Regions from separate parts of the Methylomonas sp. MgM2 genome, predicted to be linked through region 4. Evidence: riboswitches for the same ligand, from Rfam matches in the RefSeq annotation. Region 4 holds a riboswitch; each other region holds the start of a gene.

Region 1 (5,728 bases), on a different contig from region 4:
AAAAAATGAGCTCGCCGCCGCTGTATTCGCTGAAACGACCCGCCGAGATGCCGCGAATGTCGGCATTCTCGCGGTCCTGATGCAACAACAGATCAGTCTGCGCTTCCGCCCACGGCGAAGCGTACATCGACATTCCGGCAGCGCAGAAAGTCAAAGGAATAACCAGCCAATATACCGCACGGTAGATCGTAAACACCCCGCCTCCGGCTGAGGCAATGGCCGATATTTCGTGTTCCCGATGCATTCGCCCCAGCACCATTAAAATTGCCATGAACACGGCGGCCGGTAAGAAAGTGGTGGCAGCGACGATAATTTTAAGACCGAGCAACGCCATCACGGTGTCCGCGGCAATATTGCCCTCGATCGCTTGGGCTAGCACCCTAATAAACTTACGACTAACGATAATGACGACCAGTACGGTGAGCACCGAAATCATCGTTTTAAATAGGTCTTTAATGATCATCTTATCCAGTACCGTCAGCAGCCGGACAGGTCGCCTGGAACCGGGTATCGTTTGATAGACGTTCAACAAAATATCTCCACTGATTAAAGTCAATCGGGATGGTTTACTTAATTCGTGCAAATCGCGCGTTTAAGTTCGCCCTCATGTTTATCAGTGCCCTCATGTATAATTCGCGTAAGCCCCCCTAACATTGGGAAGACTTTTATTTTTCGACGCGCAAAGACACTGCCATGGACTATTCTATAGAAAGCATCACCTTAGACAAACTGCAAAGCGACTGTGTGTTGGTTGGAGTTTATGAAAAACAACAGCTTAGCTATGCGGCTTCCGTGATAGACGGACTGTGCAACGGCTTGATTAGCAAGCTCATTGCCCGTGGCGACATCGGCGGTAAAAACGCTGAAACATTGTTGATAAACAATCTTCCGATCGATGCCATAGGCCGGGTAGTGCTGGTCGGTTTCGGTGAGCGCGGCAAACTGACCCGCAAACAATTTCGCAAGGCCGTCGTTGCGGCCACCAAACAATTGAAAGACTGCAAAGTCAAATCAGCGAGTTGTGCGCTGCTGGATGTTGAAGTAGAAAAGGCCGACGTTCAATGGATAAGCCGACAGATCGTCGAAGTAGTCAATGACGGCTTGTATCAGTACACGACGACTAAACGCTGCGACGAAAAAGTTCAGTTGCAAACATTGACGATCGTTGCGAACGAAGCGAATTTTAAACTGGCGGAAGCCGGACTGCAGCAAGGTATCGCCATTGCGCAAGGCATCGCGTTGACCAAGCAATTGGCCGATTTGCCGGGCAATATCTGCACGCCGACCTATTTGGCGGAACAAGCGCTGGTTTTGACCGGACAGCACGAAAAGCTTAGTTGCGAAATCCTGGAAGAGCACGATATGGAAGTCCTGGGCATGGGGGCTTTACTATCGGTGTCGCGCGGCAGCCGGCAGCCGGCAAAATTGATTTGTCTGCAATATCGAGGGGCCGACGAGCAGGTCAAGCCTATCGTGCTGGTCGGTAAGGGACTGACCTTCGATGCCGGCGGTATTTCGTTGAAGCCGGGTCAGGGCATGGACGAAATGAAATACGACATGTGCGGCGGAGCAAGCGTGTTAGGGATCATGCGCGCGGCCAGTATGATGAATCTGAAGCTGAACATCGTCGGATTGATTCCGTCCTCGGAAAATCTACCGGACGGCAATGCCAATAAGCCGGGCGATATTTTGACCAGTATGGCCGGAAAAACCATAGAAGTGTTGAATACTGACGCCGAAGGCCGTTTGATTTTGTGCGACACCCTAACCTACGCAAAAAAATACGATCCGGAGGTCGTGATCGACATGGCGACGTTAACCGGCGCATGCATCGTTGCGTTAGGCCGCGTGCCCAGCGGTTTATTCGGCAATGACGACAAGCTTTGCGACGACTTGCGGGAAGCCGCGGAAACCGCTTGCGATTTGATTTGGCGCATGCCGATTTGGGAAGACTATCAGGAGCAACTCAAATCGAACTTTGCCGATTTGGCAAACATCGGCGGCCCGGACGGCGGCAGCATCACCGCTGCGGTGTTCCTGTCCAAGTTCGCCGAAGATTACCGTTGGGCTCATATCGACATCGCCGGTACGGCATGGCGGACGGGAGCCAACAAAGGGGCGACCGGCCGGCCGGTTGCTTTGTTGAGTCAGTATTTGATCAATCGTGCAGCGTCCTGAGATATTCTTCTACGTCCTGGCCTCAACCTCACAGCACGAGCGCCGGGATTTCGCCTGCAAACTGATCGAGAAAATCTACCGTAGCGGCGAATTCTGTTACGTACTTACGGATGACTCCGAGCAAGCGGCTGAAATCGACAAGTTGTTATGGACCTTCCGGGCCGGCAGTTTCGTACCGCATCAGCTTTATCAAGGCGGTTTGCCAGACTATAAAAATACCATCCTGATCGGCGGAGATGATATTCCTGTCGAATGGCAAAACGTCATTGTCAACCTGTCCAGCCATTTCCCGCCCGTAAAGCCTCCGACCAAGCGCATCCTGGAAATCTTAGACAACAGCGAGGAATGCAAGCGGGCCGGCCGCCAACGTTACCGGCATTATCAGGAGGCCGGGCTGGAAATTACGACGCATAGAAATGAAAGAGGCGTTTGGATTGAATCCCGAGCGAATCGGGATTGAGCGGGCAGCGTCAAATCGGCCATTATGTGGAGTTTCCTTTTATACACAGTGCCTGGTTTCGAATAGTTCACATCAGGAATCAAACGGATTCAGCAAGGCAGCCAGATAAAAAGCCGGTCATAATTTTTGCAAACTTCAGGAGTGGATTTTCTGTTATTCAATTCAGAAAACAACCCTCAGCACAACAGATAGCTTTTTTCGCCTTAAATTAGTTCCCTACAGAAAATGATCATGCGGAATTTATCCATCATGTTAATAAATAGTGATTATTTGAAAGGTCTGATGAGATCGACAGGAATAAGCGCTGATATCGCGTCCTTTTTGTGTATTTGAAAGTTTGTTTCAAATCATGGAAATTATGCAGAGAGTGCGAGCGAGATAGGGTCTTTAAAGCTAGCTTTCTCATGGTTACGCCAAGTCCGCCACACATAAAAGGAAACTTCACGTAATGGCCGTTATGCAAAGCTTTGCATAACGACCAGGAAGAGGCAGTCGCCATTTTTCAATAAATGGCTGGTTAATAAGTTAAATCGGACATTGACCTTGGCATAAATCCTTAAGGATGGTCATATCATTGAGTTTAAAGATCATCTAATCACCGAGCGTTTCATAGTATTCAAAAGTTGACTGAAATACTCAGTTGAAAAGTTTTGAAAATAACGATATATGCATTATCGATTTTATTTTATTTTCGCTAAACCTATTGCAAAGTAGGGGCAGAAAGTCGCGGATCCTAAAGGAAAGCCGGACTGCCGAAAGTGACGTCGTCATAGTCACGGAAGGTAGTCCGGCTTTTTTTTTTGCAAAAAAATAGATTTATGTCCAATTGACAGATATTGCATTAAATATTTTCAACAAATACCTAAGTTTTAGGTTAACGGGAGAAATATCATGAAAACGTTAAAACAATTCCGTCCTATGTTATTGGCTACGGCGATAACCATGGGATTATGCGCATTTGGCGCGAGCGTAATGGCTGCGCCGGGGGGAACACCAGGCAAACCAGCTAATCCCGGCGGGGATGGTGACAGCGAACCTCCTGATCTCGGGGATTTATTTGTTCTTTATCGCGACGCCGATGGTGTTCCCATACTCACAACCGATTCTTGTCAACGGCCTTTAGCTGCAGACGGTACTGTCATTCCAGTCGATCCTGCTACCTGCGCAGTCCTCCCTGAGTATGCGACACTCACGCAAGAGGTCGACTTCGGGCGTACCAGCGTGGTGCGTTCACCAGAAACGGTGCTTCAACAGCAGTTGCAGGACGTCATCGTCAATCTGTCCACCGCCGGCTGTGTCACGCTGGATCCTGCCGGACGACTGGTCACCAGCACCAATACAGATGGCGTGATAACGTCGGGCGCCATTGACTCGCCGCTACAGAACCTGGCGATCTACAGACAACTCATGCTAACGGGCGACCTCGGTATTAGCCTGACCGACCCTAATAATGTACTCGGCAATGTGCTCGACACTGCGGCCAGAGGCGTTGGCGCAGCCGCAGACAAATCAGGCAAGGTCAGCGTGGACATGGTGGTCTACCTCAACCAGATTGTCGGCCTGACAGACGAGAGCGTAACGACTTACCTGCCCAAGAAATGTATTAACGTAAAAGAAGAAGTAAAGGGTGTGGTGCAGATGGTTAGGAAGTGTTTTCTTGACTACGGAAATTACAACTATAACCGCACTGCAAATTTTATCTCGCTGCCTAATCCTCCTTACATCCCAGATGGCAATCCTCAACCTGGCTGGTTCGAGTATTTGAAAGTGCTTGATTCGACACCCACTTTCGGGATTGTAGAAGGCCCGATCCTTGATGCAATTCCTGAACTTATGGGAAACCCAAATTTGACGGCATTCAACATTGTCGGCTTCGCGCAGGCCGCCGACGACACACGTGCGGTCATCGACTTCATGCATACTTGGCCGTTGCCAAGCGACTATGCGACCCCGTTGACTTGTGACGCCTCTAGCGGTGCAACCTATGACGTGTCAATCAGCGAGCAATCCGGCTTGCAAGTGCCTGTACAAATGGTAGACGGTACCGAAGGCAGGGAATTCACTGTAACTGTCGCTAACGCGGGGCCAAATTCTGCAACGGGTACCGTCACGGTGACCGCCGTCGCAGCGAACGGCGCTACCATCGCAGGCTCTCCATGGACCTTTAATTTCAACAATCTTGCAGCAGGTGCGAGTCAATCATTTATCCAGCTTTTCTCCATTAACGTGGGCGCGCGTACCACTATTACTTGGACGGCGACTGTAAATGCTTCAAATGACGTGAATACTGGTAACAACTCGGTGACTGAAACAACTAACGTCAAGGTGACAGGTCGCGGTGGACAAGGTGGACGTTCGTAAAATCAGCCAACGCGTCTAAAAACTAGTGGACGCAAAAGGAGGATGCTGATCGGCTACTGATGTGAAGTTGGGGAGGTTTTTCAGCCTTCCCCAACCGATGTAAGTTGACTTAGTGTCAATAAAGGGGCGGCACAATAGTTCAGAATTCCTAATATCCCCTTATCGTGCCGTATCAAAATTTATTTTGCGGTATGTGCAGGGACTGGCATCACAGACCGCTAACAAACGACTGGAGAGATGGGGGAATCAGACCCACACCCCCACCATCTGTCGCCCCCTGATAACTATTCTTTCGCATGGGTCTCAAAGGAGTGTGAACAATGAAATCCTATAATTTAAGAACGATGGTCTTGGCATTGACCGCCTCAGCGATGGCGGCAACCGTTGCTCCGGCCTTCGCGTTCGAATGGCAAGTAGTGGTCAACAATGGCGACTTAATGCCGACATCTGAATGCGATCCGACGGCTCAGAGTCCATCTGAAAAATGTCGCAACTTTAACAGCTACAACCAGCCGTCGGTAAATGCCAACGGCTTGGTCGTGATCCGGGCACGCAGCAAGGGTGGACAAGGACAAGGGCAACCCGTCCATGGAGTCTATACTCGCGACATGGCCACAGCGGGCACAATGGTCAAAATCCTCGACCGCAATACGTTGGTGCCACAACCCAATAATCGTGACTCCGTGTTTATCGAGCCGCCATCTTTCCCCCGCGTCGACATCTGGTCGG
Region 2 (5,728 bases), on a different contig from region 4:
ATGACGCCGAAACAGGCTTTGAACACGCTACTGAAAAATACCGGTCTTGACTATCGATTTATCGATACCTACACGGTGACTTTGGTGTTGCGCGAACCGGTCACCAAGTCGCCGACTGAACCAATCTCGATTTCTACTATGGCTGCCGTTACCGTACTCGGCGAAAACGATAGAGTTTACGATGAAAAAACTGGTAGCTTGGTTACGGATGAAGATCCGCGGAGTTATCGGGCCAGTCATGTCATTTCAGCGACGCGCACCGACACTCCTGTCAAAGAAGTTCCACAATCGGTTCAAACCATCAAGCGCTCACTGATTGACGATCAGCAAAATATTACCCTTAGTGAAACTTTGTACAATGTCAGTAGCGTAGTGCCGCGCAACGTGCTGTACACCCCGGTAATTGAAGGGACTTTGGTGAGAGGTTTTCGCGCCGAGCAATTGGTGGATGGTTTCACTCAGTACTACAACCCGGGTGATCGCGAAAGTACCGTTAATCTGGAGCGCATCGAGGTTGTCAAAGGTTCGAATGCGGTGCTGTATGCCGGCGGTTCGGGTTCACCTGTCGGTGGTGTGATCAACGTCGTCTCCAAATTGCCGCGTGATCAGCCTTTTGCCGATGTGGGTTTCAGGCTAGGCAGCTACGATTTTTACCAGCCTTATTTCGATTGGAATCAGCCTGTCTCTGACAATCTGCTGTTTCGGGTGACCGGCCAATATACTGATTCGGAAAGTGAGATCGATGTGATACATACACGACGTTTCAACATCAATCCGACTGTGGTATTGACGGATCGCGACAGCACCTCACTCAGAATCCAGGGCAAAATTTCCCGCTGGCGGCAACCGGAATATCAAGGTTTACCAGCCACAGGTACTCTAGTAGGCTACTTCCACACACCGGAACATACCTTCATCGGGCCGGCGGACGTCCCCACCAGTCACTCCGATAGCGATGCCGTTTGGGCCTCCTTGGATCATGTCATTGACTCGGTCTGGTCGGTAAGTGTCAAAGCCCGTTATGCGGCCGGCGAATTCGATCAAAAATCGATGACTGTGTTTGGAAGCGACGGTTCGGTAGGTGATACGCCGTTGGTTGAATCTAATTGGACGTTAGTCAATGGCGAGTTGTTTCAGAGCCAACGTGAATACAGTGCCTTGGCCTACGCCACTGCAGCTTTCAGTTGGGGCTCTAGCGAAAACACCTTTTTGTTGGGAGGCGATTACAGTTATCTAAAAGATGTGGGTTTTCTGAATGCCGATTTTATTGACTCAAGCAGCGTTGATTTGTCCAGGCCGGAGTTTTCATATGCATATAATGACCCGACCATAGCCTATAATAACTCGGTTGTCAGCAACACCACCTATGGTGGGTATTTACAACTGCAAAGTACACTGTTCAGACGTTTCCATTCATTGTTGAGCCTTAGACTAGGGGGTGTGGAAATCGATTTTCAAGACAAGGTCAGCATGGCGGAGGTCAACACTCAAATATTAAAGCCCTTACCGCGAATAGGCGGCGTCGTTGACCTTACGGATGATATATCTTTATTTGCCGGATACGGAGAAGGCATGCGTGGTCAACCCTATGTGAATTTTTCCGGCGCACCGTATCCGGAATTGTCCAAGCAGATCGAGGCAGGCATCAAATTCGACTTTTCCGGCCGGTTTAGCGGTCAGATGGCTGTATATCAAATAGAGCGCGATCACGTTGCGGTTAGCGACCCTACCAATCCGTTTCGCTCGATCGCTGCAGGCCGTCAGCGTTCCCAAGGCATTGAAACCGACCTGGTATGGCAACCCAACGATTCGGTCGGTGTGTTGGCTAACTATGCGTACACCCAGGCCGAATTTTCCGACGCGTTGGCCGGAGTTCCATCTGGTAACCGGTTACCCTTAGTGCCGGAATATACGGGCCGATTTTGGGCAAACTATCGTTTCCGGCAAGACGGTATAAAAGGTCTGAGCATTGGCTTGGGGGTTTACTTGAGCGCCGGTGCCTACTTGTCGAACAACAATCAGTTTAAAACCAGCGGTTATCACCGCTTCGATGCCGCGATTGCCTATGAAACCACACGATTCAAGTTGGCGACTTCGGTTAAAAATCTTACCAATCAAGACTACTTTCAGCCTTTCAATTATTTTGCTGGTCGAGTAGCGCCCGCCGATGGCATATCAGTTTATTTTTCTGCTGTAGTGAAATTTTAGGAAAGGAAACTTTGGGCTTCATGCCAGCGTAGTCAAAGCCGAAATGCGGGTTAGTTTTTCAAAAGCGGGTGCAATAATCCGGTTCCCTTGACTTGGTTAAACCTAAAAAGAGCAGTTTAATTAGGTTGAAATCTGCTAACCATATGATTTTAAAGTACTGAATTCAACTGCGGAGCGGTTGAAAGCGTCACCATTTTGATGAGTGTAAAAAAACCGTTGTTCTCAATGAATACAGCGATTTACATCATTCAAATAGCTTCAACTGCCGAATTTAGGTTAAACGGTCAATATCATTTATTCGTCGTGTTTACCTCGATTTATCCTGTTGACTGGTTTCCTAATCTGGAAACCGAGTACGTACTTTTTTTGCCGATAGCGCATTCATTCTCTAAGCAACAATGCGCCGTCATGGCTTCCTGCTGAGAAGTACAAAACTAAATTAAAAATCACAAATTTTTATGTCATTAAAATTCAATGACATATCCTTTTTTGCAAAGCAAACGCCATGTTTTTCAGATTTTTTTTCCGACGGCGGTAGTCATTTTTTTCGTTCGTACGGCTTAGTAGTAGAAGAGCGATCGTTTCGGTAAATAACTAAACATCAGAGATAACCGGAATTCTCTTCGCATAGTGCCGCCGATAACTAATATCTCTGGTAGTCGGTTAACGAAAAGGATATTCAATGCACGTTTCTCACGGATTAGAGCGAAGTCGTAGAAACATGGCAACCATGCCACATTCGTCGAGAGGCGGAGCCGGAAAGCCACGGGTCTTGGATGACGAGACAGCCGGGTTACCTTCAAAGTGCGGATAACTGGGACAAGCACAGTTTGGTTAGTTCAAAAAGTCGTTTAATGGCTGTTTGCAAGCTTAAATGATTTTGCCCCTTGTCTTTGAAGCTAATTGTCAACTTATGTCTAACGTAGCAACAATAAAAGGAAAAGTATGAAAACAACGAAGAAAACGAATAATTTCGCGCTGAACTCATCCGTCATAGCCGCAGCTATTACTATGGTGTTCGCTTCATCGGCAGCAAACGCGATTCCTGTCAGCGCCAGTACCGGAGGTACGTTTACTTTTAGTATGGATCGGGATGCCAATGCGATTCTCGCAGGCGGAACGGTTCAAGATCCGGGCTATTATTTGGCGCAGTATTTCGACGCCGCGGAATCCGATTATACGACCCTAGCAGCTGCCGACTTCCAGTTGCCAGCCGGTTCTCCGGAAGTATCTTCAGTGAATTTGGTTCACGATATAACGCCGGTGAGCGCGACGAATCCGACCGGTCAGGCCAATGGCCGTTTCGTAAAATCCACTACTCCTGATTTCTCTATTGAGTCTGATACCTTAGTCGGCACGGGTACCATGGGGATGACCGGGGTTGAATCGTTTCTAGGTAATTTCGCCGGTTATTTGCTAACGGGCGATTGGTCCCTACGCTACAGCGTTGCGGGTCGGCAGTTTGCGTGGGAAAACTACGAAGTAGCCGGCACGCCGACTGGGTGGTATTTACAAAACAACATCAGTTTTTCGGCTGTCGGTTATGACTTAGGCAACTTGAACATGCTAGTGCTAGACGCAAACAATTGGCAACTGACCGGTGACTTGTTAATGAGCCCGGAAAACGCCGGTTTTCTGTTAGGTCCAGCTTTGGCTGACATGGGCAATTTTTGTTTAGGCGTTGGGTCGTATTCCGGATGTACCGCTCCTTTAACCCCGGCTGCGGTTCCAATTCCTGCGGCGGGATGGTTGTTTGGCGGCGGGCTAGCTAGTTTGCTGATGCGTATGCGCCGTAAATCCGCGCTGGCGGTTTAATGTCTAAATCTGTAATTGGATTTTTGTTTGATGATTTCGGAGGGGTTTTACAAACTCCTCCGAAACTTTACATCGATCGAATTATTAAACGTCTTCCGGTTAATACTTATGAAAAACTGTTTCTATTATTTCGGCCAAGCGCGCCACGGCACGTTCATTTTTTTTAGGCTATTCGGTGTTATTTTACTTATTCTTAGTGCATCAGAAATCAAAGCGGCAACCGTCGCTGGCGGTGATTTCGTCATGAATATCGATCGCGATGCTTTGATTGCCAATATTCATGTAGACAATTATCCGGATGAGCCGACCCCGGATTTTTCTATATGCTGCAGACCTTCTCTGTATGTCGAAGAATTTTGGGATGCGAGCGCGTTATCGAAAAACTTTGCTGAATTGCGGGATGAGAACACGCCCGATTTATATGACAATATTCCCGATGAAATACCGGCAACCAATCTGCAATTTGCGGTCAACGGTGCAACAATAGCGCCTAATCCGATAGGTCGCCAAAACCGTAGCACCACCCTCACATTCGACCCTTCTGATTTGACCGGTTCGGTAGCTGGCCGTGTGGGCTTAGCCGGCGTCATTCGCTTTCGTATCGATGTAGATCCTCCGACCAATCGAGTTTTAGCAGGCGATTATACCCTCGAATACCATCCTGAAATGGAGGACCAAGCACTCGGGCGTTCGGGTTGGCTATTAATGAATCAGATAGGATTTCCGATAGTCGGTTTTACACTGTTCGATGTGAACACCGAATTGACGGCCGATAATTTTGCCCTAACAGGGGTTCTTGGTTTGGGCGAAGGATTTGATCATTTACAGGGAGTGCGTGACGCTAGAGTGGGGACATTTAGTTTCGAAACGGCGGTGGTACCGATCCCGGCCGCTGTTTGGTTGTTTGTGTCTGGATTGACAAGTCTCGGATTAGCTGCACACCGGTCAAAAGAGACTAGGAGATGACGTTTGCCATGACTAAGTACTCAATTTCGGTGATGGTGGTACTGTTAGTGGCCGCCGACGTTCACGGCGATAGCACGGCACCTCTGCCGGATAAATTAACATTCGGTTCATATACCAGCGTACAAGTCAATGTCGATACATTTGGCCGGAATATAGTTGGAGACGCCGCGAACGAACCGGATATCGCCGTTAATCCGGTGGATCCGCAGAATATGGTAATTACTTGGAAACACTTTCCGCAGGTATCGTCTTATGTCCGTTTTGGTGGCTACGCTTATACGCAAAACGGAGGAAAGAGCTGGACGTTTCCCGATGTATTAACGCCGGGAGAAGCGCGTAGTAATCTATCGGTAGATGTCGATTCCGAAGGCAATTTTTATATTCAAGGCTTACATTTTGATGAGGCGAACTTGCATGTTGAAGATATTCAGGTTCTGAAATCGATAGATGGTGGACGCAGCTGGCTAGAACCGGTTTTTGCTTATGGTTTGGCTGCCGATAAGGGACGCATCGCTGTTGATAGAACGGGCGGGATAGGCGATGGATTTGTTTACGTCAATTGGCGTGATGGATCTACTCCAACCTTTTTTACCCGTTCCATTGATGGCGGGCAAAGCTTCCAAGAGCCGGTAACTATTCCGAATCCTCCTGGTTTCGGTACTGTCGCCGTAGGCGTTGACGGGGCGGTTTATGTCGTGGGCAGAAGCGAAATTTCAGAATTTGACGAGGACGATTTTTC
Region 3 (5,728 bases), on a different contig from region 4:
ATCCAAAAACATGCCGAGAGCAATCGCTATTCTGTCGTACGTGAATTTTGCGGTCACGGCATAGGCAAAAACTTTCATGAGGAACCTCACGTCATGCATTTTGGCAAATGCGGTGAAGGAGCCGTCATCGAGCCAGGCATGATTTTTACCATTGAACCGATGATCAACATAGGCAAAAGACATATGAAAATTCTGGCCGATGGTTGGACTGCGGTCACCAAGGATCACAGTCTATCAGCACAATGGGAACACACGATTCTTGTGACTGACTACGGATACGAAATTTTGACATTACGCCAGGAAGAACGTTGAATCAGTATCTGTTTACTGAAGCCGAATTCCGTAAAGATTTGTTAGAACCAAGTCCCATCGGCCGCTTTAAAAACGCTATTGCCACGAAAAACCAACAACTAAAACAACGTTTCGACCCTAGCCGTTCCCCCGTTGATCTGCTGCATGAAAAAGCGAAGTTTATCGACGATTTACTATCCGCCGTCTGGAAGCATTTTTTGACGAGCGATTCGGGGAAGCAAGCATTAATTGCTACAGGCGGGTACGGTCGAAGCGAATTATTCCCTCATTCGGATATCGACATACTGATGGTCCTGGATCAGAATTATTCCGATAACATTCAGGACAGTCTATCTAATTTCGGCAACTTTCTATGGGATATCGGCCTAAAGCCGGGGCTTAGAACTTGCTTCACCAGCGAATGCTTGGCTTTTGCCGGACAAGACCAAACCATTTTCACCAGCTTACTGGAAATGCGTTTAATCACCGGCAATCAAAAGCTTTTCAAACAATTAAAACGACAAATCGCCAACACGCAGTTGTGGTCATCCGAACGATTTTTCTTGGCAAAATTGGATGAACAGGAACAGCGCTACAGCAAATTTCACGACACCGCATATAACCTAGAACCCAACATCAAAGAAGGCCCGGGCGGCTTGAGAGACATTCAAGTCGTTGGCTGGGTTTTCAAACATCATTATAACGCGGGGTCCCTGCGGGAGTTAATCAAGTATGGTTTCTTACCTAAAACGGAATATGACAACTTGGTTTCTGCCAGAGACATTTTATGGCGATTGCGTTTCGCACTTCATACCTTAACCAATCGCTGCGAAGATCGGCTTTTATTCGATTATCAGCGCGACTTAGCTCGCTTGTTTAATTTCATTGATACCGAAGGGCAGCCCGATGTCGAACGTTTCATGCAATTCTTTTTTAAGACTGTCGTCAATATCGAACAACTCAATGAAATGTTGTTGCAATTATTGAATGAACGCCTGATCAATAATAAAGAAAATCTCACGCCAATCCCGATAACCGCCAATTTTTCATCGATCGCCGGTTATCTTGAAGTGAGCGCCGATAATGTATTTCAAAACCGGCCGTTAGCGCTACTGGAAATATTTTTACTTCTTCAACAGTCTCCATCGTTGAAAGGTATTCGCGCCAGCACCATACGCCTGATTCGAAAAAGTCTGCCGTTGATCGACGAAGAGTTTCGCCACGATAAAAACGCGAACCGCATTTTTATGGAAATTTTACGCCAACCGCGAGGCGTCACGCACCAGTTAAAGCGCATGAACCGCTACGGCGTATTACCGGCCTATTTGCCCGACTTCGCCAACATCGTTGCCCGAATGCAATACGATCTGTTCCATATCTACACCGTAGACGAACACACACTGTTCGTCATCAGGAATTTGCGCCGATTCGCCTTGGACAAACACAGCAAGGAATTGCCGTTCTGTAACAATATCTTTCTACTAACCCCGAAACCGGACGTACTTTACATAGCAGCGCTGTTCCACGATATAGCAAAAGGCCGGGGCGGAGACCATTCAGAACTTGGCGAAACGATCGCTCGCGAGTTCTGTCGGCAACACAACCTACCTAAGCACGACACTAAGCTAGTCGCGTGGTTGGTCCGCAATCATTTGCTGATGTCGATGACGGCGCAACGCAAGGATATTAGCGATCCGGAAGTCATTCACCATTTTGCCTTACAAGTCGGCAGCATCGAATATTTGAATTACTTGTACCTACTGACCGTCGCCGACATCCGCGCCACAAATCCCAGCCTTTGGAACGGCTGGAAAGACGCATTGCTAAAAGAGCTGTACATTGCCACTCATAGAGCGCTGCACCGCGGCTTACATAATCCGGAAGCACGATCAGAGCGCATCAGCGAAAACCGTAAAGACGCGCGCAAAGAACTTATTAAGCTCGGCGTATCGCAAGCGACTATCAGACAGTCCTGGCAGCATTTAAGCGATAACTATTTTTTGCGCTATTCGATTGACGAAATTGCTTGGCACACCATCGCCATCGCCGCCTGCTCCGAAGAAGAACTGCCACTGGTTTTGCTACGCCCACAGACACAACGGGGAAGCGCCGAAGTGTTTGTCTACACTCGCAACGAAGAGCATATCTTCTCCATTTGCACGGGTACTCTGGATTGTTTGGGGCTTACGATCCTAGACGCCCGCATCATCACCACGGAAGATCAATATGTGTTAAATAGCTTCCAGATTCTGGAACAATCCGGAGAAGCCATTAAAGACTTATACCGGGAAGTACATATCTGCGATACCTTACGCAGAGGACTGATCGGTAAAGAAGTAAAAGCTTCGATAAATATCCACAAACAGTCCCGTCAAGCACAGCACTTTCCAATCGAAACCAGCATCACATTTTTAAACGACCCTAGCAGCAAACATTCAATCATCGAATTGATCACGACCGACTACGCGGGCCTTCTTTCAACGATTGGCCGCGCATTCAACGAACTCGATATCCAATTGCATGACGCTAAAATCACCACAATCGGCAGCCGAGCGGAAGACATGTTTTACATTACGGACCGAGATAACTCGACCATTGATGATGAAGCGGAAAGGCAACGCATCCGCGATACAATTTCGCGATATTTGGCAATATCAGGTCATTGAATTAGCCCGTTTTTCCCGAAAGCCAGTACCAGCGCCGAAGCGGCCAAACATCGGATTCATCGAAAAATTCGTTAGCGTTTTTAATAAAACCCTAATACTCCGCAGCACCCACAACCGGTCACTTTCAACTACAATATAGTCACAACGCTATTAGCAATCCCTCGCCGTTGTCAAAACACCTGCCGGCCCTCGCATTTCCACATCGTTATTCCAAATTGAGCAACAAATCACCAAAAGACACACCAACAATAACAAAATGACTTTCCTAAATTATTTTTCGCAAAGCCTGTCACATCAATTTTTTCCGGAATTCATAAACTTTCCTTCAACCGAGGCGGAAAAAACATCCAAAAGACTTTTTGACGCTTCAGTCAATCGAAAATATTAAAAGGGCAAAACCATCGAAAGGTGGCGACGCAAAGTTTCCAGTCTAACGGAGTACTTCCTATGACAGTGGGATTGCTAAATTGGCAGAAAGTCAAAGATCATGCCGGTTTATATTCAACTTCGAGGAACTCCTTCGGACGTTTTTATTAGGAGTAAACTCATGCACTCTAATAGCCGAAGAAGTCAAAACATCACAACTCGTTTCAAACAATCAATCAGCACGCCGGTATCAGCGATACTCGTGTGTTCTGCGATGATCCCTTTTACTCAAGCCGGCGCACAAAGCCAGTCAGATTTTCCTGAAAAAAAATGGGTGGAAGGTCAAATCATCGTTAAGCCGCGCGCCGGTCTTGACGAAGACAAGTTCGAGCGGATATTGAAAGCAGGCGGCGGACGCTCAAAAGCGCGATTCAATCAAATCAACGCGCATGTGGTTGAAGTACCGCCTCAAGCGGAAGACGCAGTCATCAAGGCATTGTTAAATAACCCGAATATCGAATACGCGGAAAAAGACATGCTGGTTGAACTCAGCTCAGCAACCCCAAACGATCCGAGCTATTCCAGGCAGTGGCATCTGCCCAAAATGCAAACCCCCAATGCTTGGGATGCCGCCACTGGTGAAGGTGTTATCGTCGCGATTTTGGATACCGGGGTTGAAGCCAATCATCCTGATTTAGTTGGCAATCTGGTTCCCGGCTGGAATGTGGTCAGCAACAATAACGATACCTCGCCCATCATGTGGCACGGTACCAGTGTTGCCGGTGTTGTTGCCGCAACCAGCAATAATGCCACCGGCGTTTCGTCCGTGGCCTGGGGCGCAAAGATTATGCCGGTGCGCGTTTCAAACACGACGGATGGCGTCGCGCAATGGAGTTCACTGGCCAACGGGATCTTGTGGGCCGCGGATCATGGGGCCGATGTTGTCAACATGAGTTACGATGTATCTATTGGCGCTTATCTCCTGAACGATGCCGCTCAGTATTTCCGCAACAAAGGGGGCGTGACCGTAGTCGCTGCAGGCAATTCCAACGCGGATGGCGGCTATAGCGACAACCCCTATATGATTACCGTGGCCGCGACGGACAGTAACGACAATAAATCCAGCTTCTCGAACTATGGAAACAACGTCGACGTGTCTGCGCCGGGAACCGGCATTTATACGACCTACACCAATAGCGGATACGCAAACACCTCGGGCACATCCTTTGCGAGTCCCGCAACGGCCGGCGTTGTAGCCTTGATCATGTCCGCAAACCTCTATTTGACACCGGATGAAGTGGAAACCGTACTGGAAAAATCGGCTCACGATCCAATTTCAGGCACGGACTGGCATAAATACTTTGGCTGGGGCCGAGTCGATGCGGCGGCGGCTGTGCAATTAGCGAAGCAAACCACTTTTGTTGATACACAAGCACCCGCTGTCAGTATTTTTGCGCCGCAAAATAATGCAACCGTCAGTGGCAATGTGTTGATCGAGGTTGACGCCTCGGATAATTCGGGGGTAACAGGCGTCGATCTGTACGCAAACGGACAGTTCATAGGCAGGGACTCAACCGCGCCTTACCAATTTAGTTGGGATTCGACAACGGTTGCCGATGGTAGCGCGGTATTCACAGCTGTCGCTCAAGATGCAGCGGGAAACCAAGCGACCTCAAAAGGTTTAACCGTCAATGTCGTTAATCAACCCGTCGTCCAGGACACTACACCACCTACGGTCAGCATTTTCAACCCGGAAAACGGCAGTAACGTAAGCGGTACTGTAAAAGTTGAAATCACAGGTAGTGACAATATAGGCGTAAAAAAGCTAGCTTTGTTTGTTGACAACGGATTGCTATGCTCAACGACCGATACGAACTCATTGAGCTGTACCTGGAACACCCGCAAAGCGAGCAGCGGCAACCACATCATCTCCGCGATCGCGGAAGATGCGGCCGGAAACAATGGCGAATCACACATTACCGTCACTAAAGGCATTAGTACGAGCGGCGGAAGAGGCAAATAACCACACTCATTGTCTAATTAAAAAAGCCGGCTTGCGCCGGCTTTTTTGTTGGAGAACTGAGTTTTAAATCTGTTTTTTTCTCCTACTGTTCAATCCAAAACCCATCGCACCTAAGCCCATTAAGGCCAGGATATTCGGCTCAGGCACACCACTTGGAGGAGGTGGTGGTGGCGTTCCTGATGGAAGACTTTGCGCATCATGAGAATAAGGCGCGTTAGCGTAAACTAATTTTTTGTTTTGATCTACGGGAGGCTGATATCTGGCTCCATCGCCACCTGAGACAGTAAATAAGTCAAAGTGAACTCCATCCAGACCACCTTCTGAGGTGGCTGCAGCTGTTTCTGTCCACGACATCACGAACGATTCGATGTATCCCTTCCCT
Region 4 (5,728 bases):
GGAAATCCGGCCTGGTAACGGGTCAGCACCGATGCTGGCAGGCCGCGCATGCCCACGAAGCGCAGTCCGAGTTCGGTCAGTTGTCGTTCGATTTGCGGCAGTGTGTAGCGGTGTTCGTTGGCGTGGAATACCAGGTCGCGAAACATGCTGAGGTTGTAGAAGTCGCGCCATTGCAGCAGGGGCTTTAGCTGTTCATGTTCGCCGGCCAGAATGGCTTGCCGCAGTTGCCGCATTCGTTGCGGCGTGGCTTGCCAGCCTCGCTCGGCGATCAGTTGTCTGGCACGGGCCACGCTTTGCCGGGCCGCTTCGCTGTACAGGCTCACCAACATGACGCCGCCGGGCTTAAGCAAGCCGGTCAAAATCCGCCAGCCTTGCAGCGGGTCTTCCAGATGGTGCAGCACGCCGCTGGCAGTGATTAAATCGAAACGTTCGGGCAGGCCGGCCAATTGGGTGATGTCGGCCTGTTTGAAGTCGATGGCGCCGGCCAGGCCGAGTTGTTGGGCCATGCGCTGGGCGTAGGCCAGGCTGGCCCGGCTCAAGTCCAGCGCCAGATAGCGGCCGGTGTGAATTTGTCTGACCAGGGAAATAGGCTCCAGGCCGGTGCCGCAACCGGCGGTCAGCACGGCTACCGGGCCGCCGAACCCCGGCGGCGGGCATATGCCGGGGGCGAAACTTTTCAGCCATTGCGCGGCGGTCATGCGTTGATAGGCGACGGGGTCGTGCTGCCAGCGCGGGAAAGGGTTTTCTTCGTATTGGCGGCGGACTTGTTCGGAGACTTCGCTGCCGATGCGGGTGAGGCTGTCGATTTCCGCCGCCAGAATCCGCTCCGCCAGACAGGCTTGCCATTCCCGTATCAAGGGTTGTAAATAAGTTTTCCAAACGGCGGAAGCGGGCCGGAACAGCGATCGGCAATCGGCTAAATCCAGACCGGAGCGATACAGCGAGTGATAGGCTAGCGCCGCTTGCCACGACGCTTCTGACGGCAGATTCGCGCCGTCTTCCAATTGCCGCCGCAGCGAGCCGACGATAGCCGTTTCCTGTTCGTCCTCGGCGATGGCGTACTCGGTCAACAGGCAATATTCGGCCAGCGCACCGATGAACGCCAATTCGGTCTTGCCCTGCGCGGCTCTATTAGCCGTCCCGGCATAAGTCAGCAGCAGCGCCCTGCGCAACTTGCGTAACGCGATTTCGAATGCCGGTAACGGAATCAAGCTGCCGCGCAACAGCAGCAAAAACAACGGCGTTTGCATCAGCGCCCGCAGTCTGCCCAGACGCAAGGCGCCGGTGATTTGGGCATCGCTGCCCGATACTAAAAGTTCGAAAGCCTGGCTAAACACCGCATCCTTCAATAGCGAGCGGGCGATTACCAGCGCATATTCGCCGATATCGCCCGGTGCCAGCACGGCATGCAATACCCGGCGAAATTCGGCGGAATCCGGCAAATGCGCGTCGCAGGCTTTCAGTAATAGCAAAAAGTGGCCGCGCGCTTCCGGGTCGTTGGGTTGCAACAGCAGCAACCGGATCTGAGAGGCCAGCGCCTCGCCGATATCGCCGTTCCGGTACAGGGCGAAGGCGTAACTCGCCAACGCTTGCCGGTATTGAGGCCATAGCCTGACTTTACGCGAGCCGGTTCCTACGACCGGACGCAATAGCGCCGCCGCCCGGCTATAATGCTGTTGCCGAATCGCCTGCACGCTTTCGCCGAACAATCGGTTCCAAACCGGAAATTGCGGGTTCTGGCTCATCGCTAAACCGAGGTCCTTAATCGCCTGGATTGACGCAAGACGTCGTCTTTGCCGGCTGGTATTCGAAGAACATGCCGACCTTAAAACTTTCCGCCATATGTTCGGCGCGGGCGATGGCGCGATCCGCCGCTTTCGCCGGCAGCACGTCCCTGGCCGTTTGCCGAAAATGCGCGAGCCAAATATCGAAATGTTCGATTTTCAACGGCAACCGGGTATGGACGGGATAAGGCCTGCCATGATAGCGGTCGGTGTTTAGCAGTGTCCGCGACCAGAAGTTTTCAACGATGCGATGATGTTCGTCCCAATCATGGATGGCCCCGTCAAAAATGGCCTTTAAGCTTTCATCGGCCGCCGCCTTTTCATAGAAGCGGCGCACCAATTCGGCGATTTGCCGCTCGCTGACTTCAGTGTTGTCGATATTCATCGATGCCCCTGCATAACAAATGATTTAAGCCTTCGGCCGCATACCCCTGGAAAAAAGCGCCGCAATAGGGCAGCGGCGCAAGCACAGCATACAGGCTGCCGATGGCAAGAGGCCGTTATGTTTTGAGCATCCGGAACGGGGTACATGACGGTAGCTCTGTTTTGCATGAAGGAGTCTTAAACCGACGGACCGTCGGGCAATCCGCGTTGTTTTGAGATACCCAAAACAGACATCAAGGCGCCTAGGAACAGCCAGGCGGCACTGGGTAGCGGCACCGGTGCCGGCCCGGCTTCGGCACTGATGAAGATTTGCGGATGGGCGCCGGGCTTGGTGAGCTGGTTGACCAGATAGACGACTTGGTCGTCGGCCGCGTAACCGTGGAAGGACAAGTAGTCGCCGGCCAGAATGTCGCCGATCACGCCGGAAGTCGTGCTCAGCTCCCAGAAGCGGGGCGCACAGGAATCGGGCACGGAGTAACAATCGGTGGTACCGTTGACGGTGCCGGTCGGATAGAAGAAGGTTCCGGCGGACTGTTGGCCGGCAAACAGATTTTCGTAGGCGCCGCCGGCGCCGTAAACCGAATTCCAGGTCAGGTCAGAGTTGGTCAAACCGGTGGCTCCGGCGCTTGCCGGATTGAACCAACTATCGTCGCTAAAATAAGAGATACCGAAGTAGCCTGAATGAGGAACGTTGAATTGGTTGTTATTGGCTGGTACGCCTTCAATGTCGAAATTGGTGTACCACTTGAGCTTTACATCGGTGACATGCCAGTTGCCCGCGCCGAATTCGGTATCGAAACCGGATTTGATGGCCGCCGTGTTGTACGCGACCAGATTTTCCATGGTCCGTACTTCGCTGATCCCTTGCAAGGGGTCGGCTACAGGCGCGGATATCATCATCGCGCCGTAACTGGACATGTTCGAGTTCGCTTGCAGACTGTAACTGGTTAGAAAGGTGTCCGATACGGCTTCCGCGCTGAGTGTAACCGCGGCAGCTATTTCCGACTGTCCCATCAGCGCCGCGCCGATGGCGGCGGCCAATGCAGATTGTTTGATATGCGGTGTGTTCATATTTAATCTCGTAATAAGGTTCAAAAATTGGCTGGTCTCTCCACGCGGCTTTATCGTTTATTCGATGTCTCCTGTTTCATTCCATACCTCACCTGCTTGGATTTATGGGGTTTTGGGCTGACGCGTCCTGCCTGGATTTATCAGCACCAATGCGTCCTTGCATACACCGGCGTAATGCGGCAGCACTTGCCTGTGCCGCCTGTTTTGTTAACCTGGCGGCGCTATTTGCCTGGTTCCGTCTTTCATTAGTGGGGTATCGAGAAAGGCGGTCTACAGAAAAACATCGTTCCAGCGGTTTAACTTGAAAAGCAGCAGCGGATTGGAGCCGATGGTCTTGGCATCAAGACCCTCCCGTGCTCCCGAGAGGCAATCCGGCTAACTCTAAATTAAGAGTCCCGTGACTTTCCGGCCCAGCCTTGCGGCTGGTGTGGCGATTTGAGTTTCCCATCCTTCTCACCGCATACCTTCTTTTGCTTGCTCTGGTTCACGGGCACGAAACTAATCTTTCCGCGTTAACAAGCCGACGGTATGTTGGTTAATCTCCTCAAGCTAACGATTGGCTTAATGTAAAAAACAGGAAGCGCTTTGCTAAAACCCGGGTGAATGGATGATCCGTTATGTATTTATATACACAACGAATCGATGTGAACAGTAATATATTTCGGAAACAACAGTCAAGCTACAGAATTGTGGTTGTAGCTAAATTTTCGCGTAGACTTGTAATGGGTCGTCGCTCGTGGAAAATTGATGCGATCAATATGTTTATTTATATCAATCAGCTACATTCCGAATACGCTGTGGATAGCCGGATTTTTTGGCTGATTTCGGAAATAATATTTTTTTGATTGGTAGATAATATATTTGTGAAAATATTTCGAGAAATCGGCAAATGCTTTAAGCATTTTTCAGGAGGGAGCGGGGCTAAAAGTCCAATCGGCCGCCGTCCGATTCGCTCGTTTTCATGGCGCGGTGTGACGTTTCAACCGTGCGTGTGTTGATGCGTCGCGGCAGGTCTAATGGCTCCGGTGCTTTGATTTCTTTGATAGGCCGGTTTCTCAGCCAAGTTGACAGATTGTTTCCGGTCGCATGCCAAGTTGGCTTGCGGCGGCTATCCGATTTGTTTTGCTGTGCTTTTCGATTAACTCCAACACCACTTCGCCAAAACTGCCAAGCCGGCTTCAATGCATTTTGGGTTTTCGTTTTCGATTTGTTGGGCTTTTTTTGCGTACATCGCTGGGATCGACGCGGTTCGTTACGCAAAATCTTGATTTGGTCGGAGTGAGAGGATTCGAACCTCCGGCCCCTGCCTCCCGAATGCCTATCTGAGAATATTAGAACTCAATTAAACACGCTGAAACATCCTGTAATCAATAGGTTAGCAGGAGTCTTGACGTGTTTCAATGAGTCAGATTGTGGCGTTTTTTGCTTCGAGTAGTGTACGTTTTGGTGTATGCGGAATTTCAAGGTCGTCAGCAGTCGACCCCTAGTTGACACTTAAGTAAGCGATCTTTTGACCGCGTCTGTATAAGCAGACCGAAAGGAGTGAAGATAGTGTCCACTTATCACAAGGTGGACACCTATGAAGGAACTCAATACGCGATTATCGCGGCCATTAATCGTGGGGCACGGGCGAGACGGCCGTTGCCTTTATGATCCGGAAGCCAAGCGGGAGTTGGTAGAAGTTTGCTTGCAACCGGGTATATCGGTAGCCAAGGTCGCGCTGGAATACGGTATCAATGCCAATCTGCTGCGCAAGTGGATGGGGCATTACCGTGAAACTGGCCATGCTGGTCGGAACAGTTCATTAGCATTGCCGGCTTTTGTACCCGTTCAGTCGCTAAACGCTGAAAAATCGGCTGAGTCGATACTCAACGCGGAGTTGCCCAACGGCGTTAAACTCGCGCTGCCGCGGTTTGCACTCAGCGACCTGCCGCTGATTTTGAAGGCATTGGCCGAACTGCCATGTTCCGTTTCGACGCCGGATTGAAGGTCTACCTGCACCGCGAGCCGGTCGATGGCCGCAAGGCGATCAATGGTTTGGCATTGCTGGTCGAACAAGCCTTAGGCTTGTGAAATGGTTTAATGAACCCGGCCACTTCTAGAAGCAGACTTTATACTGTTAGTAGAGGTGAGCATGACGAACGAAAAAAAACACAACCGACCAAAATATAGTTTGGAATTCAAACAAGATGCCGCCAAGCTGGTTTTGGAAAAAGGATATAGTCAGCAGCAAGCAGCGGATCATTTGGGCGTATCGCTAAGCGCGATGGGACGCTGGGTTCGGGCGGAGCGCAAGCCATCGACGACAAAATTCTTTTGCGAAATCGGACTGAACCAAATTTCGTGGTCGCCTTTTCCTTGGCGGACAAAATAACAGCCTTGGGCTTTGAGCGCCTTTTTAAGTAATGGCGTAAAATCGCCCATTAGTGTGGGTGGGTGCGACTAGCTGTAAAACCATCGAGCAGGAACGGTATTTCTTGTTCCGCCAG

What was found. A riboswitch is a leader RNA that binds a small molecule or an ion and turns the genes downstream of it on or off. The one in region 4 is predicted to bind cyclic di-GMP.
Region 1: another riboswitch for cyclic di-GMP. It lies ahead of ACW73I_RS14825 (hypothetical protein); the one in region 4 lies ahead of ACW73I_RS03150 (hypothetical protein).
Region 2: another riboswitch for cyclic di-GMP. It lies ahead of ACW73I_RS12900 (VPLPA-CTERM sorting domain-containing protein); the one in region 4 lies ahead of ACW73I_RS03150 (hypothetical protein).
Region 3: another riboswitch for cyclic di-GMP. It lies ahead of ACW73I_RS15955 (S8 family serine peptidase); the one in region 4 lies ahead of ACW73I_RS03150 (hypothetical protein).

The regions. Positions count from the first base shown of each region.
Region 1 covers NZ_JBSYXO010000019.1:88,052-93,779, forward strand. Annotated here, with positions in the region: gene lptF (LPS export ABC transporter permease LptF) at 1-529, opposite strand, end outside; gene ACW73I_RS14815 (leucyl aminopeptidase) at 694-2,178, shown strand; gene ACW73I_RS14820 (DNA polymerase III subunit chi) at 2,165-2,638, shown strand; cyclic di-GMP riboswitch class I at 3,322-3,395, shown strand; gene ACW73I_RS14825 (hypothetical protein) at 3,530-4,999, shown strand; gene ACW73I_RS14830 (hypothetical protein) at 5,320-5,728, shown strand, end outside.
Region 2 covers NZ_JBSYXO010000015.1:88,372-94,099, reverse strand. Annotated here, with positions in the region: gene ACW73I_RS12905 (TonB-dependent siderophore receptor) at 1-2,208, shown strand, start outside; cyclic di-GMP riboswitch class I at 2,931-3,009, shown strand; gene ACW73I_RS12900 (VPLPA-CTERM sorting domain-containing protein) at 3,154-4,023, shown strand; gene ACW73I_RS12895 (VPLPA-CTERM sorting domain-containing protein) at 4,132-4,989, shown strand; gene ACW73I_RS12890 (hypothetical protein) at 5,202-5,728, shown strand, end outside.
Region 3 covers NZ_JBSYXO010000022.1:59,724-65,451, reverse strand. Annotated here, with positions in the region: partial or broken gene map (type I methionyl aminopeptidase) at 1-312, shown strand, start outside; gene glnD ([protein-PII] uridylyltransferase) at 309-2,957, shown strand; cyclic di-GMP riboswitch class I at 3,339-3,424, shown strand; gene ACW73I_RS15955 (S8 family serine peptidase) at 3,505-5,346, shown strand; gene ACW73I_RS15950 (choice-of-anchor N protein) at 5,410-5,728, opposite strand, start outside.
Region 4 covers NZ_JBSYXO010000002.1:321,813-327,540, forward strand. Annotated here, with positions in the region: gene ACW73I_RS03140 (methyltransferase) at 1-1,745, opposite strand, end outside; gene ACW73I_RS03145 (group III truncated hemoglobin) at 1,762-2,169, opposite strand; gene ACW73I_RS03150 (hypothetical protein) at 2,346-3,239, opposite strand; cyclic di-GMP riboswitch class I at 3,602-3,681, opposite strand; gene tnpA (IS66-like element accessory protein TnpA) at 4,819-5,226, shown strand; gene ACW73I_RS03160 (transposase) at 5,374-5,613, shown strand; gene ACW73I_RS03165 (DUF1902 domain-containing protein) at 5,663-5,728, opposite strand, start outside.